2 regions of the Faecalibacillus sp. MSK20_93 genome follow, and region 2 is predicted to be linked to the other one. Evidence: riboswitches for the same ligand, from Rfam matches in the RefSeq annotation. Region 2 holds a riboswitch; the other holds the start of a gene.

Region 1 (16,309 bases), on a different contig from region 2:
ATATTCTTTAATAACTGCAATTCTTCCAAGCACATTTGACTTTAAAGATTCATCATAATAAAAACGACATGTTCCTATCGGTTGATTATTTCCAAAAACAACAAGATGTTGACAAAGATCATCTAAATCATCAAATTCATCTTTAAATCCTTGTTCTTCCATAAAAACTTTAATTCTAATTTCTTTTGCTTCTTGAGGCAATTGATCATAAATTTTATAATTCATATTTTTCTCCTATAATAACATTGTTGCGACAACAATTGGAATTGTAATCACTGATAATAAAGTTGAAACAACAATATTTCTTGTAACGATTTTTACATTTGCATTATATTGTGTTGCCAGCATTAAAACCATTGATCCTACTGGCATCGCATTTGTAATAATTGTAATATTAGCGTAATAAGCATCAATGTGTAATAAACGACACATGATCATTGTTACAAAAGGAACAATCATTAAACGAACAAAAGCAAAGACATAACTACGCCAATCTGTAAAACTATCTTTAATAGGATAAACAGCTAATGATGAACCAATCATCATCATTGAAAGTGGAGCTGTAAGTGAACCAACACTATTAATCGTATCCATAAGTACACTAGGAAGTTGAATATCGAATAAGTAAATAAATATTCCTACAAAAATCAAAATAATTCCTGGTGTTAATAATTGTTTAAAATTTAATTTAAATTCACTATCGTCTCCTTTTGTTAGACACATAATAGCGTATGTATACACAAAAAAGTTAAAAGCCATATGAATAAGTGATGCATAGAAAACAGCTTCTTGTCCAAAAACATCTAATAAAACAGGATATCCCATAAATCCTGTATTCGCAAAAACGACCATACATTCATAAACAGGCCAATCTTTTTTAGGAAATGGAAAGATTCGATTAATGATTTTCCCTAAAATAATAAAACCGATATACATTAAAATACCTGCACCTATCATTAAAAAGACAATACTTTTATTACTTCCTTCAACCCCCGCAATAGAACTAATAATCAACATTGGTGAAGCAACATTGACAATTAAAGCTGATATTTTTTTATTTGTATATTCATCAAAAATATGACATTTAAATAAAACAAATCCTAAAATAAGTAATAAAAACAATTTTAACATTGTTTGAAAGACAACCATGATATCCATAAATTTCCCCCTCTATAAATCCTTACTATCTTATCACAATTCAATTTTTTCTTTTGTTTTTTTCAAAAAACTAAAATAATATCATTTTTGCCTGTGTATCATAACAAAAAAATTGTAATAAAAGGGGTAATCCCAAATTATTACAATCTTTTAATTATTCTAACAAAGATTAATATAAATCTTTCTTTGTTCTCTTTAATTTTAAAAATAAAGTACCTAAACCAATAAAAATAATTAATAAAACAACAATCATATAGAAAGTTCCAATACCTAATGTTTTTGAACCTAATAAAGATAAATCAAATCCAAACCATCCTGTTGGCGCACCATAATTTAAAAAATTATAAGGAGCCAACATATCCTTGTACCATCTTATATGAAAAACATTTCCTAAAACAATCACATAACCTACATAAACAAGTGGTGGTACTACTGAATAATAAACATGTTTTTCATCTGGTCTATAGTGTTCACTAAATAATAGAAAATCAATAATAGCAAGAACTGGTGTAATGAAATGTACACATAAACTTCCTGCTCCATTATTTAAATAGGCACCAATAAATCCCTGACTATTCGTTGGTGCAAGTAACAACATATAAACAAAGAACGTTAATGTAATGGAAATCGTTGCCATAAATTTAATAAGGTACATCCCTTGTGGTATATATTTTGCTTTTTTTAGATCATAAATAATGAAAATCACTAACATAATATCTATAAAGATATTGGATAAATTCGTAAAATACGTAAAAAACATCCAATGATCTAATGATTGTAACATTCCATAAAGAGATGCGACTACTGCAATGATTTTCATTATTAAAGATATCTTACTCTTTTTCATTTTTATCACCCGCAACACTATACCACAATATATTTTGAGGTTCAAATGTTTTTATGAACTCTTTTTTTGATAAAGACGAATTACAAAAATAATGATGCTTAATGAAACAAAAGCAACAAATAATGTTAATAATACATTTTGTGTAAATCCAGCAACAAGATATCCTATAAAACAAGCACTTGCGACAACTAAGGCATATGGAATTTGAGTGGTTACATGATAAAGATGATTACATTGCGCCCCTGTAGAAGCCATAATTGTCGTATCTGAAATAGGTGAAATATGATCACCACAAACGGCACCTGCAAGAATGGAAGCAATGGAAATCACCAACATTGTTGATCCTTCTGGAAATAAAGAAGTTGCCATCGGAATCAAAATACCAAAAGTTCCCCAAGATGTCCCTGTTGAAAAAGAAAGACCTGCCCCAACAATAAATAAACATGCTGGTAAAATAGCTGTTGAAATAGAAGCAGATTGTAACGTATTATAAACAAATGCCCCTGCTTGTAACTGATTAGAAACTAAATCTCCTAAAGACCATGCAAGAACCAAAATCAAAATAGATGGAACCATTGCTTTAAAACCTTCAGGAATACATTCTACAAATTCATTATAAGAAATAATTTTTCTTGGAATATATAAAATAAAGACAAAGATCAAAGTAACAAATGTACCATAAACAAGCCCTCTCGAAGCATCACATTGACTAAAAGCAGTAATTAAATCTTTTCCATCAAAGAATCCTCCAGTATAAATCATCCCAATAATACAACTCATAATTAAAACAATAACAGGTAAAATCAAATCTAGAACTTTCCCCTTTTGATTATAAGAAATTTCTTCATTTGTCTGATAAGAATCATCCCCAAAACAAACATCGCCATTTTGAGCAGCTAATTCATGTTTTTTCATCTTTCCAAGATGAAACTCACTGCCAATAACATAACAAACCATGACAATTGTTAAAAGAGCATAAAGATTAAAAGGAATTGTATTTAAAAACAATTGAAAACCATCCCCTGAGGTATAACCACTTACAGCTGCAGCCCATGATGAAATAGGTGCAATAATACAAACAGGTGCTGCTGTACTATCAATAATATAGGCAAGCATTGCTCTTGAAACTTTAAATTCATCTGTGATTTCACGCATAACACTTCCAACTGTTAAACAGTTAAAGTAATCATCAACAAAGATAACAACGCCTAAAATAAAAGTAGAAAACAAAGATTGTTTAGAAGATTTCATCTTCTTTTTAGCCCATTTTCCATAAGCTTGACTTCCTCCACTTTTAGTCATTAAAGTCACAATAATTCCTAACATTACTAAAAATATTAAAATTCCAATATTAGAAGGTTTACTTAAACAATTAACAACTGTATCAAACAATAAATTTAAACTTTCAATAAGATGAAAATTTGTTAGTAATAAAGTTCCTGAAACAATTCCAATGAGTAATGAAATATAAACTTCTTTTGTTTTTAAAGCAAAAATAATTGCGATTACAGGCGGTAATAAAGCCCATATTGTCTTTACATAATTCATTCTTTTCCTCCATAAAAAAAGTACCTTGAGAATATCAAAGTACTTTACATACAAGATAGCTCTCCACTAAAAAGTGACAAGAAATTATATATTTTATAATTTCCCAGATAAATAACATTTGGTGCTGTTATTTTCTTCGGCACGTTTCCCTTTCATTGTTGACTGTCACCAAACATTATCAACAATTACTCTTGATTCATGCACCTCTACCAATTCTTCTATTTTGTCTTTTCAAGAATAACAAAGTCCAACATACTTGTCAATCAAATTGTATAAAATCAAGTACAATTTATTATGATATAATACCTTTAGGAGGTAGTAAAATGAATGATTATATCATAAACTTTTTAAAAGAAATCATGGCAATTGATAGTCCTTCTGGATATACCAAAGAAGTCATTCACCATTGTCAAAAAGAAGCTGAGAATTTAGGATTTCATACGCATCAAACAAATAAAGGAAATCTAGAAATTTATGTTGAAGGTCAAGATGATTATACAGTAGGATTTTGTGGTCATGTGGATACTTTAGGATTAATGGTTAGAAGTATTAAAAGTGATGGCACATTAGCTTTTACAAATGTTGGTGGGCCAATTATTCCTACATTGGATGGTGAATATTGTCGTATTCATACAAGAAGTGGTAAATGTTATACAGGAACAATTCTTTCTAATTATCCTGCTGTTCATGTTTATAAAGATGCTAAAAGTGCACCGAGAGATTGTGAAAATATGCATGTAAGAATTGATGAAGTAGTTAAAAATAAAGAAGATGTACAAGCTTTAGGTATTCAAAATGGTGATTATATTGCTTATGATCCTAAAACTGAAATTACAGCATCTGGTTTTATTAAATCACGTTTTTTAGATGATAAAATGTCTGTCGCTATTTTATTTGGAATACTTAAGCATTTAGCTAATAATCATATTAAACCCAGACATAATCTCATTATTATTATTTCTACTTATGAAGAAGTAGGACACGGAAGTAGTTATATTCATCCTGATATTGATGAATTGATTGCTGTAGATATGGGATGTATTGGTGAAGATTTAGCTTGTAGTGAATATGATGTCAGTATTTGTGCTAAAGATGGTAGTGGACCTTATGATTATGATTTAACTTCTAAACTCATTGAACTTGCAAGTACGCATCAGTTACAATACGCTATTGATATTTATCCTTATTACAGCAGTGATGTTTCAGCCGCTTTACGTGGTGGTCAAAATATTAAAGGCGCTTTAATTGGCCCAGGTGTAGCAGCTAGTCATGGTATGGAAAGAACACATCTTCAAGCTGTAGAAAATACTTTAAAATTATTACTTGCTTATATAGCATAAAAATGTTGCCAAATGACAACATTTTTATTTTACTTTAACACCAAGGATCCCTATTAAATCTACAGCTTGAAAATCATTAATAATCAATCCTTTTAAACTTGCTAGATCAAACATTGCCCCTTGTATTTGACATGTAGATAAATCTAATCCTTTATGATGTAATGAAGCAAGTTCACTTTGTATTAAATTTGTTTCATTAAATTGTATTTTTTTAAAGTTTGCATCATAAAATGATGCTTCTTGTAAATCACAATGATCAAACATAACATTGAACAATTGACTTGATGATAAATTACTATAACGTCCCTGACAATGATCAAATAAAACATCTTTTAAATTTGTTTCAATAAAAGAAGTTCCTGTTAATTTACAGTTTTTAAATTGTACACGATTTAAATATTGATGATCAAAATTTTGATTTGATAGATCACATTTATCAAAAGTAACATCTATTAAATCAAGATGCTTTAATGAAACTTTAGTAAAATCAATATTTTCAAAAAGACAACCATCAAAAGTTAAATCTTGAATAATTGTTCTTTGTTGAATATTTTGATCAATATGAACATCTTGAAATTTCATTTTTTTTAAACATTCTTCAAAACTTGTTTTTTCTATATAGGATAGTTTAGGTGCAACTAACTTCATTTTTTCTCCTTCTTTAAGGAATCCCAAAAATTCCAAAATTCTTTTTTTTGAACAATTCCATTTTTACTTAAAATAACATAATCTTCTCCTTGCCAAGCATAAAAGACATCTGTTTCTTTAAAATCATTTTTTAAATAAAATTGTTTTCTTTTTATTCTTTGTTCTTTATTAGAAGTATCTTTAATTTTTTCAATATCTACAATAATCTTTTTAGAATCATATTGTTTTGCTAGATCATTAAGAATATAGCTTCCTATACCTTGATCACGATATTCTTTTTTTACAGCAAGATATAAAATATGCGCTATTTGACTTTGAATACATAAAATAGCAAAACCTACAAGTTGATTTTCTTGATAATAACCATAAATAGCGCCTAAATGTAATTCATCAAATAATCGAGTTAAATCCATTTGTTCATTTTTTGGAAATGCTTGTTGATAAAGGGTGTATACTTCTTCTATTTCTGTGCTATGAAAAGCGATTTGTTTTTTTATCATTTTAAAAAACTCTTAATTTCTTAAGAGTTTAAATAAGTCCTTTTTCTTCTAATTGTTTTAAACAATAAGCAATTCCATTATCGTTGTTAGATAAAGTAATGTAGTTTGCTCTTTCTTTTACTTCATCTACAGCATTTTCCATAGCAACACCATATCCACAATATTCAATTAATGATAAATCATTATAACCATCACCAAAAGCAATTGTTTCTTCTTGTTTAATTCCTAATTTCTTACATAAAACATCTAAAGAAGCAGCTTTATCAATTCCATTTGCCATACATTCAATAAAATAAGGATCACTTCTATAAATAGACATCTTTCCTTCATATGGAGCTTTGAATTCATCTAAAATTTGAGCCACATACGCAGGTTCTCCAGTGATCAATACTTTATTGACATCAAAGTTCACTTCTTTTTTAAAATCTTGAACATGTTTAATATTCATTTTTGTTGTGAAACTTTCTAATTGAATCCAATGATCTCCAATATCTTCTGTAATGATTTCAGTAGCGTTATATGTAAGTGGTGATAAACCAAATACTTTGGCACGATCATACATTTCATGAGCAACTTCACTTGATAATGTTTGTTCATAAACAACTTCATTTGTTTTATAATCTAAAACTCTTGCTCCATTGAAAGATAATAAATATCCTCCTACTTGATCTAAAGTTAATTCTTTTGCTTCTTTAAAGATACCAGCTGTTGGTCTTCCAGAAGCTAAAACAATAATAACACCTTTTTGTGCTAATTTAATAAGTTCTTGCTTTGTTTCTTCTAAAATATTTTTGTTTTTATCTGTTAATGTTCCATCTAAATCTAATGCTATTAATTTATACATTTTTCTACCTACCTTTGCGACTATTATAACAAAGCCTTTATAAAAAACAAAATTATTTCTTAAAAAGAAAAAACAATGTTTTCACATTGCTTTTTCACGCCCCTGCCAAGGACTTTCATTATAACATATTTTATAATTCAAAAATATGATTTAATAGTTCTATTCCTGTTTTTGTTTTAAAAACATTCTTTTTCATTTTTTCGATAGCTTCTTTAGTGAAATTCGATTCATCACCATTTACTAAAAAGTCAGCTTCTAATAAAATTTGATAATCTAAACCATCTACATCTTTATACGTATGATGATGTCCTACTAAATAAGCCACACGTTCAATAAAAGCTTCATCTAAAGAATAATTTTTTAAGAAATCTTTTACTAAAACTGGTCCTTCTTGTTCTTGTAAATATCCTGCAGAATTTCCATATTTTTCACGACACATTGGACAAGCTATATCATGAACAATAGCAGCTACTTCGAGTATTTCTTGTTCTCTTTTTTCTAAATGCTCTAATTTTCCAATAATACGTGCATATTGATGCACTTTTAAAAAATGGGCAACATCATGTTTGATTTTATTTCCTTGAGTATATAAAATCATGCCTTGTTCAATTTCTTCAATCATTTTCTTTCTCCATTTGATCAATAAGTTCGATTACTTCTTGAATCATCCCATCACAATGAGGTTTCTTTTGTCCACCATTCTTTGCATTTTCTTTAAGTAAATCTGCACAATTAATAAGTCCATGATGATTATTAGAAATTGTTTTGATAAATTGGTTCACTTTTGCTGGTGAATCAATTCCTTTTGCTCCTAAAATCATTAAACCACTGGTAATAGCACCACAGACGCTCCCACATTTCATACCACCACCAAAGTTACATCCCAAATGATTAGCAAGTTCTTTATTGATTCCTAAATCATCGGCATAAACTTCCATAATTGTTTGTGCACAATTATGAACCATGGGTGTAGCATTTCTTAATTCTTTTGCTTTTTCTATATGTTTATTCATCTTTCAAATTCCTTTTCTTTTTATATCTTTATTATAACGAATTTTTATTTTGAATAAATCTTTTTTTGCCAACTTCTTTTTTGACAATGTGGACATTTCATATATCTTGTTCTTCCATAATGCATTGCAAAATAAACTTGTTGATAGCTTGGAATATATTTATGATGACACTTTTGACATTCATAATAGCCTTCTTCTGTTTCTATTTTTAAAGCAATTGATACACCAATAATCAAAAAGATAAAGCTTAAGATAAACAAGATGACTTTTAATACACTGTTTTCAACAAAATAAGCAGACATAAAAATTAAAATCAAAAAGATACTCGTTGAACCAATGCCAATAACATTTTCATAAAAGAACATTTTCTTTGTTTGTTTTACTTCTTGATTGGCCATCATTAATAAATTATCTTCTGCTTTTTGTTGATAATTTCTTTCTTCGATAAATTCTCCCGTTAACAGCTCATTGACTGAAATATCTAATATTTGACAGAGTTCTAACATATACATAGGATCTGGTAGACCCTTTCCTCTTTCCCATTTAGAAATTGTCCGATCACTAATTCCTAAATAGCTTGCAAGTTTAGCTTGTGTAAGCTTTTTATCTTTTCTTCTTTGAGCAATAAAACTTCCTATTTTTTCTTGATTCATAACTTTCACCTCACTTGCATTTTATGTATATTCATACAAAATGTAAACAAACGCATCGTAGAGATAAGAAAAACAGCCTTAATTGGCTGCTTGATGATGATAAACTTTTGGGCGTACATGAATGAAATAAACAAGTGCTAGTGCTAATACAGTAACAAACCAACTAATTGGATAAATGATTAATAAATGATCGTATGAGGCAATTGATGGATAAATTGTATATAAGTAAGCAAGTCTTACTCCACAAATTCCCGCAACACAAATACCTGCTGGAACACTTGAATAACCAACACCTCTCATTACACTTGAGAAAACTTCAATTGACATGTTAAGGAATTGGAATGGTAAAATAATTTTCATTCTTGTATAAGCTAAACTAGCTACTGAAGCATCTGATGTAAAGAAACTAATAAAGAAATGATCAAAGATTACAAATATCATACAAGCAACCATTGTTGTTGCACCCCCTAATAAGAAAGATTGAAGTGTAATCTTTTTACAACGGTCATATTTTTTAGCGCTATAATTTTGTCCAATAAATGTAACCGCAGCTTGAGCAAATGAACTTAATATATAATAAGCAAAATATTCATAGTTTAAAGCTGCTGAACTGGCTGCAATAGCATCTGATCCTAAAGCATTTAATGATGATTGAATGCAAACATTTGAAATAGAGAAAACCATACCTTGTAAACCAGCTGGAACCCCAATTTTCGCAATTCTTTTTAAAATTCTTCCATTAATTTTTAATTCTTTTAAATCAATTCTTAAAGCATCTGTTTCATGCATTAACCAATAAAGTAACATCATAGAACTAAAGATATTAGAAACAACAGTTCCAATAGCTACTCCTTCTACAGACATATGTAAAACAACAACAAAGAATAAATTTAAAATAATGTTAATGACTCCACCAATAAATAATGCAATAAGTGGTCTTTGAGTATCTCCTTTACTTCTTAAAACAGCTGCAGCAAAGTTATAGAGCATGACAAAAGGAACCCCAATAAAATAAATTTTTAAATATACTTCTGCAAGATTAATAATATCATCTGGTGTTGACATCAACTCTAAAATAGGTCTTGCGAAAAAGAATCCTACAAACAATAAAACAATTCCAATAATCACCGACATTAAAATTGAAGTATGTGCTGCAAGTGATGTTCTCTTTTCATCATTTTGTCCTATAAATGATGCAATAACAACATTAGCACCTATTGATAACCCTACAAATGAGTTAACAAGTAAATTAATGATTGGACCATTTGCTCCAACGGCAGCTAATGCCCCGCTTCCTGCAAAACTTCCGACAACAGCAACATCTGCTGCATTAAATAATTGTTGTAAAATACTACTTGCTGCTAATGGTAAAGCAAAAAGTATGAGCTTGTTCCAAATAGAACCATTTAACATATCAAATGTTTTCTTTTTCTTCATATTATCCCTCCTGTTTACTATTCTATTTCTTTTAATTCAAGATGTACAATAATAATTGTGCAATCTACTATAACTTAAATGTATAGTGATATTTTATCTTCTTTATTTTTATTATTCCAATACTTTTATTGTAGATAATATTATGCTTATAAAGCATATTTTGACAAAGAAAAAAGAAATGAAATCATTTCTTTGTCATACGATATTGCTTTTCTAAAGTAAGCCAACGTGATGCCTCCACATGAAAGAATGCTTCTAATTTTTTAGCAATTTCTTCATTAAGTTCACATTCCCCTAAAATAAGTTGTGTCACTTCATCTAGATTCATATCCATCTTTTGTGCAAAATCGTTATAAGAGATATTTAAAGTTGTAAGTATATCTCGAATATAATATCCCGGTGCATAAGCAACCGCATTTGTACTTTTATCCATCTTTTTCACCCAATATGTATTATATTCTTTCTGTTATTTTGTTGCAATAAATTATTTCCAAGGAAATAATTTAGAAAAGAGTCAGAAAAAATCTAACTCTTAAATAATTTGGAAAATATAGAATTTTAAATAAGATGTTTCTTCCATTGTCCATAAAATAGGATGATCTGCATTTTGTTGAGTAACAGAAACTTGTTTTAAAACAACGCCTGCTTCACTTGCAGCTTCTCTTAACATTTTTTCAAAATTAGCTGTTTCCATAAAACGTGAACAACTACATGTAATAAGATATCCTCCATTTTTTAAAACTTTCATTGCTTGTTTATTGATTCTTTTATAACCATTATAAGCTTTTTGAACAGTTCTTCTTGATTTCGTAAATGCTGGTGGATCTAAAACAATTATATCAAATTCATTTTCTTTTAATTCATCTAAATAATCAAAGACATCTGCTTGTACAAAATCAATTTTTTCTTCTAAATGATTAAGTTTAGCATTTTGATAGCCTTGATCTAATGCTGTTTTAGAAACATCAACAGAAACAACATGACTAGCATTTCCCATAGCAGCATTTAAGGCAAAACCACCTGTATGACTAAAACAGTCAACGACACGTTTTCCATGAGCAATTTTTCTAAGTAAATAACGATTTGATTTTTGATCTAAAAAATATCCTGTTTTTTGTCCATTTTCAACATCTACGTGTAATAATAAACCATTTTCATTAATAATTGTTTGTGTAGGTAAATCTTTATTTTTATAATAGCCTTTATATTGTTCTAAACCTTCTTTAGTTCTAATTTGGATATCATTTCTTTCATAAATACCTTTAACTTCTTCTCCATCTGCTTTTAAGACATCTAAAACAATTTCATAAATCATATCTTTAATTTGTTCTAAACCATAAGAACTGATTTGACTTACTAAAATATCATTATAACGATCTATCACAAGTCCAGGTAATAAATCAGCTTCTCCAAAAATTAAACGACAATTAGATAAATTATCTCCTTCAACAGTTTTTCTAAAATCATAAGCTTGTTGAATTCTCTTTTTAAAAAATTCACGATCAATTATTTCTTTTCTATCTTTAGATAAAATACGTACCGTAATATGACTTTTTAAAGAAATAAAACCTGTTCCTAAATATCTTCCTTTATTTGTAACAATATCAACAAGTTCACCATTTTTTATTTGAGGATCACATTGTTCTAAATTATTTTTATACATCCACATTTGACCTTTATCAAGCCAAGTAACACCTTCATCTGAAATAATAATTTCTGGATAATTTCTTTCCATTCTATTGACTCCTTTTATTTAATATTTATACCACCAAAAATACAACGTGCATTAAGATAAATAACTTTTGTATTTTCTATTTTATTTTCTCTTTTATGAAGATCGACACCACCTAAAAAATTAGATGATTGTATTTGAATATTTACATCATCTGGCAAATATAAATCAACCCCACCAAACAAAGTTGAAATCGTAATGTTCGTTTTCTCATTTAAATAAGCCTTTGATAAATCTAATATCAATCCATTAAAAGTAACATCATAATTTCCACCTGTATATAACTGATTATCATAAATATTTTGACGAGGTTTCTTTTTATTAAAAGTATCTTTAAAAATCATTTTCAATCCTATTAATACAAAGATAACAGGAACCACTAATTTCCATGCAAATTGAAAATTTATTAATCCTTGACAATAAAGCAATAAATAGATACCTACAATCAAACCTATGATGTTTCCTGTTTTATCTTGATCTTTAAATAAACCAAAAAAACAAGGAACAATAATAAATAATGTCCACCATCCATCAAAGAATAAATCTATATTTGTAATATGAAAAGCATTTAGTCCGATAATAACTCCAATAATGATCAAAATAAGGCCTATAACGGTATTTTCAATTTTTTTCATAAATTTCTCCTCAATTCATCATTATAGCATATAAATAGCATTTTGATTAAACAAAAATAGCACTTATGTGCTATTAATGAAGTAATTCGATTTCATGAATGAAATCATGTTTTAAGATATCTTCGAATTCATCTGATATTTCTTTAGAAGTTTCTTTCTTTAATTCAATAAGAAATATAATTTGATATTCTTCGATTAGGATTGATGAAGGATTATTCTTCATCAAATGTAAAGCAATCGATAAATTATCATCATTGATTTTACAATTATGTGATTTACAAATTGCCCCTAACTCCTTTCTTGTCATGGTTTGTAACTTATGATTTAATGCGTTCATATCCTTCATATTCACCCCTTCTTTCTTACAAATATTATATCTCTAATAAATAAGGGATTCAACGAATATGACCTATTGTTCGATTTCATAAATGTCTTCCATTTTAATAATTTGACCATTTTGAAGAGTAATTGTTTGATAAATTGAATCTATCTTTTTTATTCTTTGAATGGTCGTCAAATAATCTCCACCTGATTTTTTTTGATCTTTTTTGAAGTAAGTAATTTTTATCTTTTCTTTAGTTTCTATAAAATAAAGTAATTTTTGATTTAAAATACTTTTTTTATTTTCATCAAGCTCCTTTTTATCTTCTGTTAGCCTTTGGGTTTCTTGAATAAGTTGTTTATGTCCTGTAAGAGCAGCAAAAGGAGCAAACTGTGCTGCACGATTTTTTTGAGACATATGTTTATACTTTTTAGATTTTTTATAAGGAAGATTTATGATATCACTATAATCATGAATATTTTTGATTGTGGCCATTACGCTTTATGTCCCCCTATAATTTCATTTCTTTCTCTTGTTGTTGCTCCTTCTTCTAAATTCATTCCTTTAAGAATTGCATTTTTACCATATTTTTGTTTGATTTTAAGAGTTGCTTTTTGTAAATTCTTTTCTTTTTCTAAAGCTTCTTTTTCATATTTTTGATTTATATTTTGATGATTTGTAAATAAATTCAATTGTTGATGATAAATCATATCTTTTACTTTATCTTCATATAAAACATTGGATGCTGAAATATTGATTCTTTTAACCAATAAATTCCTATTTACTATTTCATCAAATTTCTTTATTACTTCTTTAATTATCAATTTTGATGATGAAGTATAACGCTCTAAATTGATTGTTCCATGTGCATGTTTAGGAATCTTTCGATTATAACGATCAATCATCATTTCTCCATGATATTCATTATCTTTATCATAACCAATCGTTAAAACAATTTGATTGGTTACTAATCCTTTTTCTACTAAATCAAGTGCTAACAAATCTAACATTTCTTTAACAATCAATTTTGTTTTTTCAAAATTATAAGGACGGCTTAATACCTGACCTGTTCCAATACTATTTCTTTCGGGTTTATAATTTTTAATATCTTTCATTGTACATGATTCATAACCCCATGCATGGTCAATAAGTAACTCAGCATTAACACCAAATAAATCATAAAGAAGTTTTTCATTATAATATTCATTCTCTGCACCTTGTGAACATTTTGCGATATCTCCCATTGTATAAAGTCCTTCTTTTTCTAATTTTTTAGCATATCCTTTCCCTACTCGCCAAAAATCAGTGATTGGACGATGATTCCATAAATACTTTCGATATCTTTCTTCATTAAGTAAGGCAATACGTTGCCCATTATCATCTTTGTTTATATGCTTAGCAACTATATCCATTGCGACTTTACATAAATATAAATTCGTACCAATTCCTGCTGTCGCTATAAGGCCTGTTGTTTCATAAATATCACTTAAAATTTGGGAAGCTAACTCTTTAGGTGTTTTTTGATAAATGTGAGTATAATGTGTTATATCCATAAAAACTTCATCAATTGAATAAACATGAATGTCTTCAGGAGAAACATATTTAAGATAAATTTTATATATTTCTTGGCTCCACTTCATATAATGGGACATTCTTGGAGTTGCTATTTCATAAGCTATTTTTAAATGTTTATTTTTTTGTAGTTTACTTTCTAAGCATGATTCACCATTAAAATAATGACTTTCTTTTAACCTTTTATTATTTTCTTTGTTAATGATTTGGATTACTTCAAATAATCTTGCTCTACCTGAAATACCATATTTCTTTAAAGAAGGAGAAACAGCTAGACAAATTGTTTTTTCTGTCCTGCTAGCATCAGCAACAACAAGATTTGTATCTAAAGGATCATAACCTTTTTCAATACATTCGACAGAAGCATAAAATGATTTAAGATCTATCGCTAAAAAAATGCCCATTTTGCATCTCCTTTCTTTCATAAAAATATAGTAAAATATCTTATCTAAATATATAACAAAAATTCAAAAAAAGTAATAAGTTATTTTATAAATAATATTTAACTGATTATTTATGGTGTATACACTTTTTTATTTATTTTTTTAAACTTTTCTATATAATAAAGACCTAGGAGGAATTTATGAAAGAATATAAAACACTTTTATTTGATATAGATGGTACTTTACTTGATTTTAAAAAAGCTGAAGACTATGCTATGCATAAAACATTTAGTGATCATCATTTAGAATTAACATCAGAAATATTTGAAATTTATGAAGAAATAAATTCAAAATTATGGAAAGATTTTGAATTAGGATTAATTGATAAAAAAACAGTAGTTTATACGCGTTTTGTTAAATTATTTAATAAACTTGGAATTAATGAAGATGGTGTTGCATTTGAAGATGAATATCAATGGAATTTAGGGCATGGTACGTATTTGATTAAACATGCCATTGAAATATTAGAATATCTTTCTAAAAAATATGATCTTTATGTTGTGACAAATGGCGTGGCTAGTACACAATATAATCGATTAAAGTTATTAGATTTAAATAAATATTTTAAAGATATTTTTATATCTGAAGAAATTGGATACCAAAAACCTAAAATTGAGTTTTTTGATTACTGTTTTAGACATATTGAACACTTTGATAAAGATAAAGCACTTATTATCGGTGATTCTCTTACAAGTGATATGCAAGGCGGTATAAATGCACAAATTGATACATGTTGGTATAATCCACAACATGATAAAGCATCCATAAAAATTGATTATATTATCCATGATTTGAAAGAATTAGAAAATATGTTATAAGGGTTCTCATACAGGAGAACCTTTTTTGATGAATAAAAAAACATAAAAAAAAAGAAGGAACTGGCAACGAGCTATTTTCGCACAATGTACTATCTTCGCCGCGATGATGCTTAACTTCTGTGTTCGGAATGGGTACAGGTGTGTCCATCATGCTATCATTACCAGATTCTTCTTGTCAAGTGTCTTCAGGACACTCAAAACCAGACAGTAGTTTTTCTTCTTTCAAGCTCGCTTGCCTTTTCGGTCAAGCCCTCGACCTATTAGTATCAGTCCGCTTAACATGTCACCATGCTTACACTCCTGACCTATCTACCTTATCGTCTTTAAGGGGTCTTACTTGCTTGCGCAATGGGAAATCTCATCTTGAAGTGGGTTTCACACTTAGATGCCTTCAGCGTTTATCCCTTCCGCATTTAGCTACCCAGCTATGCCACTGGCGTGACAACTGGTCCACCATTGATGCGTCCATCCCGGTCCTCTCGTACTGAGGACAGCTCTTCTCAAATTTCCTGCGCCCACGACAGATAGGGACCGAACTGTCTCACGACGTTCTGAACCCAGCTCGCGTACCGCTTTAATGGGCGAACAGCCCAACCCTTGGAACCGACTTCAGCTCCAGGATGCGATGAGCCGACATCGAGGTGCCAAACCTCCCCGTCGATGTGAACTCTTGGGGGAGATCAGCCTGTTATCCCCAGGGTAGCTTTTATCCGTTGAGCGACGGCCTTTCCATTCAGCACCGCCGGATCACTAAGCCCGACTTTCGTCCCTGCTCGACTTGTGGGTCTCGCAGTCAAAC
Region 2 (16,309 bases):
GCAATGAAACAAGCGATTGATGATGGTGTAGACTTATTTGGTTATACTTGGTGGGGACCTATTGATTTAGTAAGTGCTTCAACAGGAGAAATGAAAAAACGTTATGGGTTCATTTATGTAGATTTGGATAATGCTGGAAATGGAACGTTAGAAAGACAAAGAAAAGACTCATTCTATTATTATAAAAAATTAATTGAATCGAATGGAGCGTGTGTCTTTGATGAATAAAAAAGCAATTTGTTTTAAGACGATTGAAACACATACTTTAGGAGAACCTACACGTATTGTTACTGAAGGTTTTCCTAAGCATAAAGCAAAATCTATGATGGAATATCAAGAGTATTTAGAAAATAATTATGATTAATATCGATCAGCACTTATGTGTGAACCTAGAGGTCATAAAGATATGGTTGGAGCACTTCTAGTAGAACCAATTTCTAAGGAAGCGGATATAGGTGTCATTTACATGGATGCCAACCGATGGATAAATATGTGTGGGTATGCTACTATCGGAGTATCTATGACATTGGTTAATGAAAATCTAGTTAAAGTTGTAGAACCTGTAACTCATTTAATTTTAGAAATGCCAGCTGGACTTATTCATGTAGATGTAGAAGTTGAAGATGGAAAGACAAAAAGTGTTTCTTTTGAAAATATTCCTTCTTTCTTATTTGAAGAAAATTATCTCGTAAATAATATCCACTTTGATATTAGTTATTCAGGATCATTTTTTGCTTTGGTAGATGCTGATCAATTAGACATAGAAATCAATATTAATAATGCAAATAAATTTAAAGAACTTGGAGTAAATTTATTGAGACAAATTAACGAAAAATATGATGTGAAACACCCTACTTTACCGATAAATTGAGTGGTTAATGTAGAATTTTATCATAAGACAGATGATGGACAAAAAAATATTGTTATTAGTGAAGAAGGCATAATTGATCGTTCCCCATGTGGTACAGGAACTTGTGCAAAACTTGCATATATGTATAACACAAATAAATTAAAGTTAAATGAAACATTTATTAATCAAAGCTTTACCGGGGTTTCTTTTAAAGGAAGAGTAATAGAAGAAACTAAAATAGATAAATATAAAGCTATTATACCAAGTATTACGGGAGTAGCCTATATTGATGGATATAGTACATTTTTAATAGATGAAGATTATCCTTTAAAATATGGATTTGTTATTAATTAACATGATGAAAATGTGATTTTCCTTCCTTGTATACATTAACATTTTAATTGTTTAATATAATCAAATCTTTTAAAAAAAAGAGAGAAATTTTTAAAATGGACCCTGTAAAACGGACACAAGAAAAAAGTACTTTGGTGCTTAGTCCTGTTTTACAGGGCTTTTATTTTGTGTATTATGATTATTAGAGAAATGGTGGTGTATTTATGGGAGTTAATTATTTGACAGATGAACAGCTTAGTTTATCAGAAGAAAATCCCTATGTAATAAAAGCATAACCTATTCAGAAGAATTTAAAGAACTTCTGCTTGAATTGGATTGATTATCAAAATAGGATGCAGCCAATAGAGATATTTAAAAAATATGGATTTGATCCCTATGCTTTGGGATTAAGAAGACGAAATAATTTTACGAATCGTTAAAAAGGCTGTAAGAGAAGATGGCTTCAAAGACACAAGAAGCAAAAATTGTAGTAGACCATCTACCAAAGATTTATCTTTAGAAGAACAACTGGAATAAGAACAAAGTTCTCCAACAGGAGAATGATTTTTTAAAAAGAGTGAGATCTATCAACAGAAAACAAATTACAAAACAATTGAAAAACAAACAGTAAGAGAAAAATATGAACTTATTGATAGAACGTTAAATTCACCAAAAAATGTATTAACAGTGTCATATATTTGTGAAAAAGAACAGAACATAGAAATATGTCTGTCCTTAACTTAATGATATTTCTTTACAGCTTTTTTTATTCTCGCATTGGCACAAGTTTTCTGACAATATGATGACATGGATAATTGACATAATATGATGTGTTGGAAAAACCTACTAAATGACTATTTCTAGAGCTTGATAGATTTTCAAATAACTCCTTTATTAAAAAAGATGATATATAATTATAAACGTAATCCTTTAATATCTTTAATACGTGAGAGAATAATATTACAACTACAACTCGTAACCCCTGGTAACGTATCAATAGTAGTATGTAAGAAATGTTCCATTTCACTATTAGAAGCAGCAACAGCATGTACATGTAATTTGTTTTTTCCTGTAACACGATAAATTTGAGTAACAATATTATTTTGGTTTAATATGTCTATAACATCAGTAAACGAATTTGACAATGTTTCAATTTCAAAATAGCAAGATATAGCGCCACTGATTTTTTGAGGATTGATAATTGTTGTATATTCTTCAATAACCCCTTTTTTTTCTAATGCTTGAATTCTAGCTTTTACAGCAACTCTAGAAATCCCTACCTCTTTTCCAATATCAGAGTAAGAAAGACGTGCATTTTTTATTAATAATTGAACAATTTTTTGATCTAATTCATCAAGTCCATTTAAATACATAATCATTCCTCCGTTAATCATTTATTTAATACTATCATGCTCCGTATTATAAGTAAATCTTTTAAAAATTAGAGATATTGACTGAAAATAAATATTTGATTATAATACTTACGAAACGTAAGATAAATATTACGAAAGGAATACAAAAAGATGAATAGAGATTTAACAAAAGGTTCAGTTTTAAAGTCAATGCTTCTTTTTTCAATTCCAATGATTTTAGGTGATTTACTTCAACAATGTTATAACATTGTTGATACATTGATTGTTGGTCAATTTCTCGGTAAAAATGCTCTAGCAAGTGTTGGCTCATCGTTTACCTTAATGACATTTATAACATCTATAATCCTTGGTTTATGTATGGGAAGTGGAGCGTTGTTTTCAATTAGATATGGACAAAAAGATGAAAAAGGATTACGGGAAGATGTATGTGCATCATTTTTCTTTATTGCACTCATCACGTTTATACTAACAGTAATATCTTATATTTTTCTTAATCAGCTTTCTGTTTTTTTACATGTTCCGCAAGAAGTGTGGGGAGATATGAAAGGCTATCTTATTGTTATTTTTATAGGAATACCAGCTATTTTTTTATATAACTATTTTGCTTCTTATTTAAGAGCTATTGGTAATTCAATGATTCCACTTATATTTTTAGCTATTTCGGCAATACTTAATATTGGATTAGATTTATTTTTTGTAATTGTATTAAAATTAGGAGTTGAAGGTGCAGCTATTGCTACGGTGATTTCCCAATATCTTTCAGGTATTGGCATCAGCCTTTACTCACTTATAAAAAATATACAAGTACGAGCAATTATGAAATTACAATATTTTCATTTAAAGAGGGTTCATAAAGTGATCTCGTTTTCAGTTCTTACATGTATTCAACAATCAGTAATGAATTTAGGTATTTTAATGGTACAAGGGTTAGTGAATAGTTTTGGAACTGTAGTTATGGCAGCATTTGCTGCTGCTGTTAAAATAGATGCTTTTGCATATATGCCAGTACAAGATTTTGGAAATGCATTTTCTACTTTTATTGCTCAAAACTATGGTGCAAAAGAAAAAATGCGTATTCAATCAGGATTAAAATCAGCAGTTTGTCTTTCTATGGGATTTTGCATGATTATTTCAACTATTGTATGTATTTTTGCTAAAGATTTAATGACTATTTTTATAGATGCAAAAGAAACAGAAATTATTATGGAAGGTGTCAAGTATTTAAAAATTGAAGGTGCCTTTTATTGTGGAATTGGTTGTTTGTTTTTGTTGTATGGTTTGTATCGTGCTTTAGGTAAACCTGGTATGAGTGTCGTTCTTACAATATTTTCTTTAGGGACACGTGTTGTGTTAGCTTATGTTTTATCAGCAATTCCAGCGATTGGTGTTACTGGTATTTGGTGGTCTGTTCCTATTGGATGGGCACTTGCAGATTTAATAGGATTAATTTATTATAGGTGTAAAAAAAAGGAATTGCTTTCTTTTAATATTTAGGGGATTATTTATGAACAACAAATGTGTTTTATTAAATGCCAAAAAAAAATGAATTTTGATAGAAAATTAGATTTATCAATACTATCATCTGATTTAACAGTATACGATGATACGACAATTTCCAGATTCTGTAAAATTAATTTGTGAAGCTGGAACAGGTTATAACAATATAGATCTTGATGCAGCAAAGGAAAAGAAAATTACTGTTTGTAATATTCCATCTTATAGTTCAAAGCGTGTTGCTCATACTGCAATCATGATAACTTTACTCATAATTTACAAGTCCCTCATGTTGAAGTTAATGGTAAAACGTTAGGTGTTGTAGGAGTTGGGCATATAGGTGAAAATGTGATTTAAATTGCACAGGCGTTAGATATTGTTAAAAAATGGCTTGCTCAAGGGCGTGGGTTAGATAAAGATTACTTAGCAAAAGATCTTGGTAACTACATAAAAACGCTTGAGCACAGTTGAAACCTTGGTTATGTAATTCTCTTACTTTTTCTTCTCTTTGACTCATCACCCTCACCTCACATCCATTAGTTTATTGATTTTAAAAAGTTTTGAAATATAAAAAAATGTAAACGGAGAGACATTTACATTTTCTGATTTATTATTTAATTTTTTTGTAAATAGAATTTACATCAAACACAAATACATAAAATAAAGTCCATAACATAAAAGCATAACGATTCCACAAGGTTTCCTTAATTCTTTGTGTTTCATTGTACCAAACCAGAGAACTAATCCAGCTATTACTGCAATCATAGAATCGATCATAAACTTACTTTCAAAAGGAACACTACAAATAAGAGATGTTGTTCCAATAACAAAAAGAATATTAAAAATATTGCTTCCTACAATATTGCCTATCGCAATTCCTGCATTACCACGTTTTGCAGCTGTTACTGAAGTGACGAGTTCAGGAAGAGATGTTCCAAAAGCAACAATTGTTAAACCAATAAATCGTTCACTCATACCAAAATAACGAGCAATGGCACTGGCCCCACTTACCGCAAAGTCACTTCCTTTAACAACAAGGATTCCTCCAAGGAGAATAAAGAGAAGACATTTCCAAACGGGAATATCTTTTTCTTCTTCTTGAGTTTCACTATTTTTTGCCATGATAAATAGATAAACAAGATAAGCAATAAAAAGAATCCAAAGGAAAACACCTTCAATAAAATTAATTTTCATATCTGTCATACCAAAGATCATGAGGATGATTGTTATAAAAATCATAAAGGGAATTTCATAACGGATGGTTGATTTTTGTATTTTTACATTGGTGATCAAGGCTGTAATACCTAAAATAATAAAAATATTTAAGATATTACTACCTACCACATTTCCAATAGTAATCCCTGCATTTTGTTGCATGGCAGCCGTAATACTTACAGCAGCTTCAGGCATACTTGTTCCCATAGCAACAATTGTAAGACCAATGATTAGTTGGGGGATACCCATTTTTCTAGCAATACTTGCCGCCCCGTCTACAAACCAATCAGCTCCTTTTACTAGAAAAATAAAACCTACTAATAAAATAATAATTTGTTGAATCATAACGATTACTCCTTCCTTTTATTTTGCAGTAGGTATAAAAAAAAGCGGACTCCTACTGCATTGCAGTAAAAGTCTCGCTATTCAATCACTTTCCGAGTTATAAATTTTATAACTGTACTGACGAAGAAGTGAACCAAGTGCTTGGCAAGCTACTCCCTTTTATGAAATTTATTCTATCAAATAATATTTATTTAAGCAACTTTAAATTAATTTTAAATATTTAAAGGCATTGTATAAACCATCTTCATTTACATCATCAGTAATATAATCAGCGGCTTCTTTAATTTCAGAACCACCATTACCCATCGCAACATTATAAGCGCAACATTCAAACATCGACAAGTCAATTTTAGCATCACCAAAAGAAATCGTATCTTTAGGATCAGCATGTAAATAATCTAATAGGACTTCAATAGCATTTCTTTTAGTAATACCTGTAGGTCCTAAATCACCAAATAATGCAACTTCTCCTTTACCTCCCCAAGTATTCGCAACTAAATGAGGGAAGTCTACTTTAGAATCTAAATGGTCTTGATATGTTCTTAAAATGAAACTGATTTTATTAACATCGTCGCGGTATAACTCATCTCCTTGTAAATGAATGAAACCATCAATAAAATGTTGAGCAGAACTTTTGGCATTCTCTAAGCTTGCTCCTTTACCTTTGGCGTATTTTACCATGGTTTCAGGTCCTTGTTCTAACATATAATCATTACAATACATACCACTATTAGCTTCTAAATAAAAACCAATATGTCTTTCATTACACCAATCAACAATATTTTTTACATCTTCTTTAGACAAACCTTGATGCATTACAACATGATTATTATCTTCAACATAAGCACCATTTCCACCAATCATTCCATCTAAATCACATAAATTTCTTTGTAAGATTTCTGCTTTTGAACATCCTGTACAAATATAAACTTTATGGCCATTAGCTCTAGCTTGATCAACAGCTTTTGCGGCTGAAGCAGGTAATTTTGCTTCATAATCAATTAATGTTCCATCGACATCTAAAAATACAATTTTACTCATACTTTTCTCCTTTTTCTTATAACTTCATTGTACTAAAAATGAAAGGGAAAGTCATTGATAATATTGCTACAAATTTAAAAGCATAAAAGAAAAGGTTAGAGCTGCAATTCTAACTCTTTCTCTTTAATAAGAACCTTAACATGTAAATATGAATTAACTATTTCTTTTAATAAAACCTGTAAAATTTTTAATAAAGTTTATATTTTTTTTAAAATGTGTTTTTTGACTATGATTTTAATAAAATAATAAAGACAAGCAATAAATACAATAAAAAGGAAAAAGAATGGAATAGGATCTATATTTGCAAATACAAAAAATGCTTGAATTGAATCAAAATTATATTTGATTGTTAATAATAACATACCTATAAAAAAGTTAGAAAAAAATACTAAAAAGTATATCTCGTCTCTATCAATCAATTTTCTATTTTCCATATTATTTACCTCATTTTTAAACTCTTCTATATGAACATTGTATAGGATATAAAATAATTAAAATAGAATTAAAAAAATATAGATATTATGGTATAATATAAGATTTAAAAGGAACTATTTATTGAATATTAAAAATGATAAAGTTTATATTTTTTATCGTAGATAGTCTTAAGATGCAATGCTATAATATTGATGAAATTCAAAAACATTAGATATCACAAAATGAAAAGGCTAGAGTGGCAGCTCTAACCTTTTCTTGTTTTTTAGCGTGAACATTTAACACGAGGCTAGTTATCGTTTGAAAAATCTGTCTAACCATTTGCATATGTAATAAGTCATTACGCCTGCCATGACAGAACAAACTAAGTTAAATACCATCTCCTGTCAAGGAGTGTCCGATAACACTTTTATTATATCAAAGTCTTTTACTCAATTTGTCTCAAATTTAAGAAGTGATATAATAGAAATACACAGGAGAATTATATATATGAGAAAAGATTTAGGAGATAAAATGCAATTTATGCCTTTACCTGTTTTAATGCTTGCAACATATGATCAAGATGGTAAGGCCAATGTCATGAATGCTGCGTGGGGTGGTGTTTATGATTATAATCAAGTTTATGTATCACTTTCTAAACATAAAACAACAGATAATTTAGAATTAAAGAAAGCTTTTACTTTATCTTTTGCGACAAAGAAAACGGAAAAGATTTCTGATTATTTTGGTGTTGTTTCTGGAAATAAAGAAGATAAGATTGAAAAAAGTGGTGTCCATGTAACACCTTCAAAATATGTAGATGCACCAATTATTGAAGAATATCCACTTACTTTAGAATGTACTGTTGAATCTTTTGAAGATGGAAACTTAATTGGAAATGTTGTGAATGTTTCTATTGATGAAGATTATTTAGATGAAAATGGTAAGATAGATGTAGATAAAATGGAAATTATTGCTTTTGATATGGTAAATAATACGTATCGTGTTTTAGGAGAAAATGTTGGTAAAGCTTTCAAAGATGGTTTTGATTTATAAAAAATAGTGCATCGTTTGATGCACTATTTGTAGTTGTGATAGTAGCGTTCTGGTAAAGGAGCGTGTTTTTTATAGTTTTGAATATATAAAGGAAGATAAATAAGAGCTTCTTTTAAGGTTTGTTGGTAGATCTTATCAAGAATATCATTATATTTTTCCATTTCTTTATTATGATGGTAGTTAATAATTAAACCTTGGAGTTTATGAAAATTGAATGTGAGATGGAAACATCCATAAATAAGCCCCCTTTTTAAAAAACTAGGGGCTTTTAATAAATGATCAATTCTTTTTAATCCTTTAAGAGCTTTTTCAATATCTAAATAAGATAGTTCAGGAAAAAAGGATTGAATAGTACATATTTCTTTTTCTTTAAAGCGAATATGTTCATAGATTTCTTTATGTAATGGATCTTGATGATTTCTTTTTAAAAGAAGACGATCGTAATCGGATTCTATTTCAAAATGATCCATATTTGTATTTTTAATCATCCTTTTAATATAAGGGTGCATTTGACTATCTAATAAATAATGACAAATAAAACCAAGAATATAAGCAAGTTGTGCTTCACTTTGAATAATATCTTGTGCCTTTTCAAAGAAAGTATTGGCTTTTTCTTGATGCATCTTTCTTGCTATTTTATTCCATCTTTCATAAAAGAAAATATCTGGACCATGAAGACCAATTAAAAAACAATTTTCATTTCTGAGTAATAAATCTTTAATATTTTGATCATCAAGATGTTTATAAACATCTTTACCAAAACAATAATGTGTATATCCAGCAGGCATTAGAGAAGTTCCTTATATTGTTCTTCTTTAAAACCAACAAGAACTTTGTCTTTCGTTTCAAGTATAGGTCTTTTAACAAGCATTCCATTAGTAGAAAGCAGTTCTAATTGTTCATCTTCACTTAAAGTCGGTAAAATATCTTTTAAATGTTTTTCTTTATAAAGATTACCTGATGTATTAAAGAATCTTTTAAGTGGTAATCCACTCTTTAAATAAAGTGCTTTTAATTCATCTTTATTTAGTTTTTCTTCAACGATATGTCTTTCATCAAACTCAATTTGATGATCCGTTAAGAATTTTTTAGCTTTTTTACATGTAGAACATTTTGGATAACAAATAAATAACATAAATATCCCTCCTGTTTCCATCATATCAAAATTACTGATAAATGAAAAATAATAAGGCTTATTATTGTATACTATTTAAAGATGTGATAAAATCTATTCAAATAAAGATAGAGGCGCAAGATGTTATGAGATTATTATTATTTGATGCAACAAGGTAATGAAGGAGGAGCACTTGCCGAAAGATTGTATCTATTGCATGAGGTATAATCTTGGGTGTCTAGGAAAGACCTATTCAACTGTCATTATCTAAAGGTAATGGGGAGCTATCATTGATAACGAATTTTTTTGTTGCAATGATACTCATTGCAATTTTTTATTTGTCACTTTTTATATGAGGGTGAATAAAATATAGGGAGGAAATTATGAACGATATTATTGAAGCTATAAGTTGTGAAAGAGAAATCATTCAACTTAAGTTATTAAATGTACCAAAACATCCTAAAATGATTGCGAAAATCTTTTCTATATTAAAAGATGAAGAAATTAATGTAGACATGATTTCACAAGTTACTGTTGATGATTTTGTTCAAATTGAAATTACATTAGATCAAGAATTCCAATTAAAACTAAATCAAGCAATCATGAAATTAAAAGATGAATTTAAACAAATTCAAATTTATCAAATTAGAAAATACGCTAAAGTTGCTGTTGGGGGAAAATTGGTGGAAACAACACCAGGTTTAGCAGCTGAAGTATTTGATGTCTTAGGACAAGCTAATATTCATTTTTATCAAATTACGACAAGTAAAAGAACAATTTCTTTAGTTATTGATAAAAAGAATTTAGATCAAGCAATTCAGTTATTAAAAGAAAGATTTCATATCGAGGAGGATAAATAAATATGACAATTTTTGAAGGAAGTGCAGTTGCACTTGTATTACCAATGTTTGATAACGGAGACATTGATTTTGAAGGATTTAAAAAACAAGTTCAAAGAATGATTGATGGTGGTGTACAAGCTTTACTTGTAAATGGAACAACAGGTGAAACAGCAACCATTACAATTGAAGATGAATTTAAATTATTAGATCTAACATTAGAACTTGCGAAAGGAACAGGGGTTAAAGTTATTTGTGGAGCTGGTTCAAATGATACACAAACAGCTTTAAAGAAAGCACGTTATGCTAAAGAAAAAGGGGCAGATGCGATTCTTGTTGTAACACCTTACTACAATAAAACAAGTCAAAGAGGTTTAATTCAACATTATACAACAATTGCTGATGCTGTTGATATTCCAATGATTTTATACAATGTACCAGGAAGAACAGGATTAAATATTTCAGTTGATACCGTTGTTGAACTTGCTAAACATAAAAATATTCAAGCAATGAAAGATGCCACTGATAATATTGCTTATGCCATGGAAGTCTTAGCGAAAACAGCTGATTTAGACTTTGATTTATATTCAGGATGTGATGATAATATCCTTCCATTTATGGCAGCTGGAGGAAAAGGAGTTATTTCTGTTACTTCTAACTTATATCCAGAAGCGGTAGAAAAATTAACACAATTAATTTTAAAAGGAAATATTAAAGAAGCACAACCATTAGCTTATGCTTTAGATCCTATTTCACGTTTATTATTTATTGATGTAAACCCAATTATGCCTAAAGCAGCTCTTGCTAAAATGGGTGTTTGTGGAGAATGTTTAAGATTACCATTAATTACAACAACTGATGAAAATAAAAAAGCATTATTTGATGCAATGGATGAATTTGAAAAATTGGGGTATTAGGATGAAAGTATTATTATATGGATATGGTTTGATGGGTAAGAAAGTTGCTCATCAATTAAGAGAAAAAGATGAGTTTGATTTAATTGGTGTGGTTTCTTATGAATTTGATGAAAAAGCACCAGAAGCAATGTATAGTAATTTAACAGAAGTCCAAGATCGTGCGGATGTGATTATTGATTTTTCACATCCAAACAATCTTGATGATATTTTAGCTTACGCTAAAAAGAATAAAACAAAAGTTGTTTTTGCAACAACTGGTTTTTCTAAGAAAGAATTAGATAAGATTGAAGAAGCTTCTAAAGAAATTGCTATCTTCCAATCTTATAATACAAGCTTTGGAATTCAAATGGTGACAAAAATTTTAAGACAAGTTGCTAAAGAATTCTATGATAATGGTTATGATATTGAAATCTTAGAAAAACATCATAATCAAAAAATTGATGCACCATCAGGTACAGCAAAACTTTTATATGAAGTAATGGAAGATGAAATTCAAGGAACAACACCTGTTTATGATCGTAGTTCACTTCATGAAAAAAGAAAAAAAGAAGAAATTGGTATTCAAGCTCTTCGTGGTGGAACAATTTTTGGTGAACATGAAATTATGTTTGCAGGATTAGATGAAATTATTGAAATTAAACATACAGCTTTATCAAAAGATGTTTTTGTTCAAGGTGCTTTGGCTGCAGCTAAAGCTTTGCAAGATAAAGAAGCTGGTTTATTTACATTAAAAACACTTTATTAGGGAGAAAAGAAATGGTTTTACAAACTGAATTTGCACAAATTAAGGGAAACGATTTATACATAGATGATGTCAAAGCAACTGATTTAGTAAAACAATATGGAACACCACTCTATGTTATGTCTGAAGGACATATTAGAAAACAATTTAATACACTAAAAACAAAAATGATTGATAAATATGAAAATACATTACCACTATTTGCTTCAAAATCATTTTCGTGTAAAGCAATCTATAAATTAGCTATGGAATATGGAGTAGGAATTGACTGTGTTAGTGCAGGAGAAATCTCTGTTGCTTTAAAAGCAGGATTTGATCCTAAAAAAATCTATTTCCATGGAAATAATAAATTACCTTCAGAAATTCAATACGCATTAGAAAACGGTGTTGAAAACTTTGTTATTGATAACTTCTATGAAATTGAACTTGTTGAAGAAATTGCTTCAAAATTAAATGTCATGGTCAATGGTTTAGTCAGAATCACACCAGGTGTTTATGCGGGTGGACATGATTATATCCGTGTTGGAGCCAAAGATACAAAATTTGGTTTTTCAAGTCATGATAATACATACTTAAAAGCAATTAAAAAAGTTATTGATGCACCACATATCAACTTTGATGGAATTCATTGTCACGTAGGTAGTCAAATTGAAGAAATTCAAGCTTATGTACTTGCAATGAATAAATTTGTAGATATCGCTTATGAAATCTATGATATCTTTGGAATCGTTATTAATAAATTAAATGCTGGTGGTGGTTTTGGTATCCAATATACAGCAAGTGATCACCCACTAGAATTTGATGATGTTGTTTCAACGATCATGGATATCATCTATAAAGGTTTCGATAAAAGAGATATGAAAAGACCAATGGTCTTAGTAGAACCAGGACGTTATTGTGTAGGTAATGCTGGAATTACTTTATATACAGTAGGTTCTTATAAATATATTAGAGATATTAGAGATTATATTAGTGTCGATGGTGGAATGACAGATAACATTCGTTCATCATTATATAATGCTAAATACGATGCTGTTATTGCTAATAAAGCAGGAGAAGAAGCAGATCATTTAGTAACAGTTGCTGGTAAAAACTGTGAATCAGGAGATATTTTGATTAAAGATATTATGTTACAAGATCCTCAACCAGGTGATATTCTTGCAATGTTCTCTACAGGAGCTTATCATTATTCAATGTCTTCTAACTACAACCAATTACCAAAACCTGCTGTTGTCTTTACATACCAAGGTCATTCTAAAGAAGTTATTCGTAGACAAACTTTTGATGATTTAGTAGCTTATGATGTAGATTAAAAATATATAAATAGCCTCTAGGTTCATAACCAAGGGGTTTTTAATTTGGAATTGATTAATAAAATTTTTTTTATAGAATGAATATTAATAAATGTGAAAAAATATAATTATAAATTTTATATTAAAAAGCGATGAAATAAATACTATACAATGGTAAAATAGGGTATCTAATATATAAACTTTTTTGAGGAAAGGGGCTTTAGGAATGATAATAAAAAATATTACTAATCAATACCTTATTGAAAGTGAAGAAAATCAGTATTTTGATCGTAAAAGTGCAAGAATAAAACCTGTAGACATTCTTAGACATATAGTTGCTTTTGCAAATGCAAACGGTGGAGTTTTAGTTGTTGGGATAGAAGATAATGGAGAAATTACTGGTTTTGATTGCATGAATGCGCATAAAGTAAATGAATTTTTAGAAGCACCTTATTTAATTGATGGAAATGTAAAAATTAATTATGAAGAAAGGTTAATAGAAAATAAAAAAGTTCTTTTATTTGAAATAGAACCAAGCGAAAATTATGTAATAAAAACTAAAGATTCTAAAGTATATTTAAGAGTAGGCGATAAATCAAAACTATTAAATCATGAACAAATAATTCAATTAGAATATGATAAAGGTGAGAGAAGATTTGAAGATTTAGTAGTAGAAGAATCTACATTTGAAGATGTTGATACCGAATTACTTTCTAAATATAAAGAAATTTTAAATACTAATTTATCTTTAGAAGAAATTCTTGAAGCGAGAGCCCTCATGAAAAAAGGACATTTAACTTATGCTGGAATATTACTATTTGGAAAATTTCCTACAAAATATTTACCTAATGCGCGTGTTAGGTTATTAAAGTTTGAAGGAAATAAAATGGAAACAGGGAGAAGATTAAATATTATTAAAGAAATCAATTATGAAAGTGCAATTCCTAGAATTATAGAAGATATAAAGCGAGAAATGCATTCTCAATTAAGAGATTTTCAATATTTAGCAGAAGATGGTATGTTTAAAACAATTCCAGAATATCCTGAATTTCCTTGGTTTGAAGGAATTGTTAATGCGATAACACATAGAAATTATTCATTACAAGGTGATTGCATTAGAATTTCATTATATGATGATCATTTAGAAATTTTTAGTCCAGGGAAATTACCAAATATAGTAACACTTGAAAACATGAAATATACAAGATATTCTAGAAACCCTCGAATTGCAAGAGTATTAACAGAGTTTGGATATGTTAAAGAATTAAATGAAGGAGTAAAACGTATATATGATGAAATGCAAGAATCATTTTTAAAAGATCCAATATACACAGAACCTAATTCATCATCAGTTTTATTAACTTTAGAAAATAGTATTGTTTCTAGAAAAGCAAGAATAGAAGAGAATAGGAATATTACTTTTGATCCAACCACTCTACCAGAAAAACAACTATTGGTTTACGGTATTATATCTAGTCATCCAGGATTAAATGCAAAGCAAATTTCAGAAATATTAACATTAAAAAAGAGTAGTATAGAAACAGCTATTAAAGGATTAAAAAAGAAAGATATAATAGAACATACTGGAAGTAGAGCTTATGGAGGGTATGTGGTAAAAAAATAAATTAGTATTAGGACCGCCGAAAGACCGCCGAAAGACCGCCGAAAGACCGCCGAAAGACCGCCGAAAGACCGCCGATATGACAACCGAGATGAAAAATTTTGTTAAAGAAAATACGAATAAGTGTTCTCTTTTTTATATATTTATAACTTAATACATTGTAAAATATATGTAATAAATTGTTTAAGGAGATTCTTTTATGAATATTACAGGTTATAACTTAGAAACATTGAGGGAGAAAATAAGAAATTTACAAGAAGAAAATAATAAATTAAAAGAATTGCTAAAAAAGTCAAATATAGTATTTGGTGAAAATATGAATACTCTAACAAATGATATAACTGAATATAATGAAGATCAGGGTGCTTGTATAAAAGACCAATACATTACAAGTAAAATGGCTGCATTTTTTTTAACTATATTTCAAGGTAGAAGAGATGTTTATGCATTAAGAGGTTCACGAGGAGGTTATTTTCCACAATGTATTAATAGATGGAATAATGTTTGTCCTAAACAAAATAACATAAAAATATCATGTACAGATTGTCAACATAAGCAATGGAAAGAATTAAACAGAGATATTGGATTAAACCATTTACTTGGTTACAAAGATAATTGTACAGATGTAATAGGCATTTATCCTCTTTTAGAAAATGACACGTGTAAGTTTATTGTTTTTGACTTTGATAATCATGATGAAGAAAATATAGATAATAGTGATTGGAAAGATGAAGTGGATGCTTTAAGAAAAATTTGTGAAGAAAATAATATTGATATTTTAATAGAACGCTCTCGTTCTGGAAATGGGGCACATGCTTGGATAATATTTACAGAATTTATACCAGCATCTTTAGCAAGAGATTTTGGTTATCTATTAATAGAAAAAGGAGCTGCATCAATTAACTTAAAATCATTTAGATATTATGACCGAATGTTTCCTACACAAGATCATAGTCAAGGGCTAGGGAATGTTATAGCACTTCCGTTACAAGGTAAAGCGTTGAAAAATGGTAATAGTGCTTTTGTTGATGAAAATTGGAACGCTTATTATGATCAATGGTTGATTCTTAATAAATTTAATAGATTAACAAAAAATGATATCGAAAGATATATTAAAAAATGGAAGATTGAATTAGCAGAAGGTAAAGGATTGTTGATAAATCCTAATCGGGAAGCGAGGATTAAGCCATGGAAAAAAGAGGAGGGCTTTTATAAAGAAGACGTTGTAGAAAAAATGACAATTGTACTTGCAGATGGTATTTATATAGATGCTTTGAATTTAAAACCTAGGATTCAAAATCAAATAAGAAGTTTAGTTGCTTTTGATAATCCAATATTTTATAAGAATAATAGATTAGGTTATTCAAATTGGAATCAACCTATGGTTGTTTATATGGGAAGAGATGTTAATGATTATATTAAAATTCCTAGGGGATTAATGGAAAAAATCGTCGAAAAATGTTCACAGGCAAATATTTTATATGAGGTTGTTGATAAAAGAGAACGAGGAAAACCAATTGATGTAGAATTTAAAGGACAATTAAAAAACAATCAAGTTATAGCAGAAAAAGAATTATTAAAATATGATAATGGTATTTTAAATGCAACAACAGCTTTTGGAAAAACGGTTGTTGCGAGCCATATTATTTCAAAAAGAAAAGTAAGT

What was found. A riboswitch is a leader RNA that binds a small molecule or an ion and turns the genes downstream of it on or off. The one in region 2 is predicted to bind lysine.
Region 1: it holds a riboswitch for lysine, as region 2 does, so the genes downstream of both, LJD34_RS03425 (Na+/H+ antiporter NhaC family protein) here and LJD34_RS04105 (ACT domain-containing protein) in region 2, are expected to answer to the same signal.

The regions. Positions count from the first base shown of each region.
Region 1 covers NZ_JAJDKA010000006.1:56,632-72,940, forward strand. Annotated here, with positions in the region: gene LJD34_RS03410 (GNAT family N-acetyltransferase) at 1-225, opposite strand, end outside; gene LJD34_RS03415 (AEC family transporter) at 235-1,158, opposite strand; gene LJD34_RS03420 (Pr6Pr family membrane protein) at 1,328-2,005, opposite strand; gene LJD34_RS03425 (Na+/H+ antiporter NhaC family protein) at 2,057-3,553, opposite strand; lysine riboswitch at 3,602-3,770, opposite strand; gene LJD34_RS03430 (M42 family metallopeptidase) at 3,877-4,893, shown strand; gene LJD34_RS03435 (pentapeptide repeat-containing protein) at 4,918-5,541, opposite strand; gene LJD34_RS03440 (GNAT family N-acetyltransferase) at 5,538-6,041, opposite strand; gene LJD34_RS03445 (Cof-type HAD-IIB family hydrolase) at 6,070-6,885, opposite strand; gene LJD34_RS03450 (HD domain-containing protein) at 7,016-7,507, opposite strand; gene LJD34_RS03455 (C-GCAxxG-C-C family protein) at 7,500-7,898, opposite strand; gene LJD34_RS03460 (helix-turn-helix domain-containing protein) at 7,943-8,551, opposite strand; gene LJD34_RS03465 (MATE family efflux transporter) at 8,630-9,988, opposite strand; gene LJD34_RS03470 (helix-turn-helix transcriptional regulator) at 10,173-10,421, opposite strand; gene LJD34_RS03475 (class I SAM-dependent rRNA methyltransferase) at 10,521-11,723, opposite strand; gene LJD34_RS03480 (LiaF transmembrane domain-containing protein) at 11,738-12,355, opposite strand; gene LJD34_RS03485 (DUF2624 family protein) at 12,429-12,701, opposite strand; gene LJD34_RS03490 (YolD-like family protein) at 12,765-13,172, opposite strand; gene LJD34_RS03495 (DNA methylase) at 13,172-14,653, opposite strand; gene LJD34_RS03500 (YjjG family noncanonical pyrimidine nucleotidase) at 14,833-15,510, shown strand; rRNA gene rrf (5S ribosomal RNA) at 15,569-15,676, opposite strand; rRNA gene LJD34_RS03510 (23S ribosomal RNA) at 15,751-16,309, opposite strand, start outside.
Region 2 covers NZ_JAJDKA010000008.1:14,348-30,656, forward strand. Annotated here, with positions in the region: gene LJD34_RS04045 (glycoside hydrolase family 1 protein) at 1-228, shown strand, start outside; gene LJD34_RS16585 (hypothetical protein) at 221-364, shown strand; partial or broken gene LJD34_RS04050 (proline racemase family protein) at 380-1,204, shown strand; gene LJD34_RS04055 (Lrp/AsnC family transcriptional regulator) at 2,098-2,556, opposite strand; gene LJD34_RS04060 (MATE family efflux transporter) at 2,707-4,050, shown strand; gene LJD34_RS04065 (hypothetical protein) at 4,157-4,366, shown strand; gene LJD34_RS04070 (hypothetical protein) at 4,430-4,567, opposite strand; gene LJD34_RS04075 (calcium/sodium antiporter) at 4,687-5,610, opposite strand; gene LJD34_RS04080 (HAD family hydrolase) at 5,812-6,651, opposite strand; gene LJD34_RS04085 (hypothetical protein) at 6,849-7,085, opposite strand; gene LJD34_RS04090 (flavin reductase family protein) at 7,573-8,118, shown strand; gene LJD34_RS04095 (zinc dependent phospholipase C family protein) at 8,142-8,906, opposite strand; gene LJD34_RS04100 (arsenate reductase family protein) at 8,906-9,253, opposite strand; lysine riboswitch at 9,354-9,527, shown strand; gene LJD34_RS04105 (ACT domain-containing protein) at 9,616-10,092, shown strand; gene dapA (4-hydroxy-tetrahydrodipicolinate synthase) at 10,095-10,988, shown strand; gene dapB (4-hydroxy-tetrahydrodipicolinate reductase) at 10,990-11,733, shown strand; gene lysA (diaminopimelate decarboxylase) at 11,745-13,043, shown strand; gene LJD34_RS04125 (ATP-binding protein) at 13,249-14,646, shown strand; gene LJD34_RS04130 (TOTE conflict system archaeo-eukaryotic primase domain-containing protein) at 14,843-16,309, shown strand, end outside.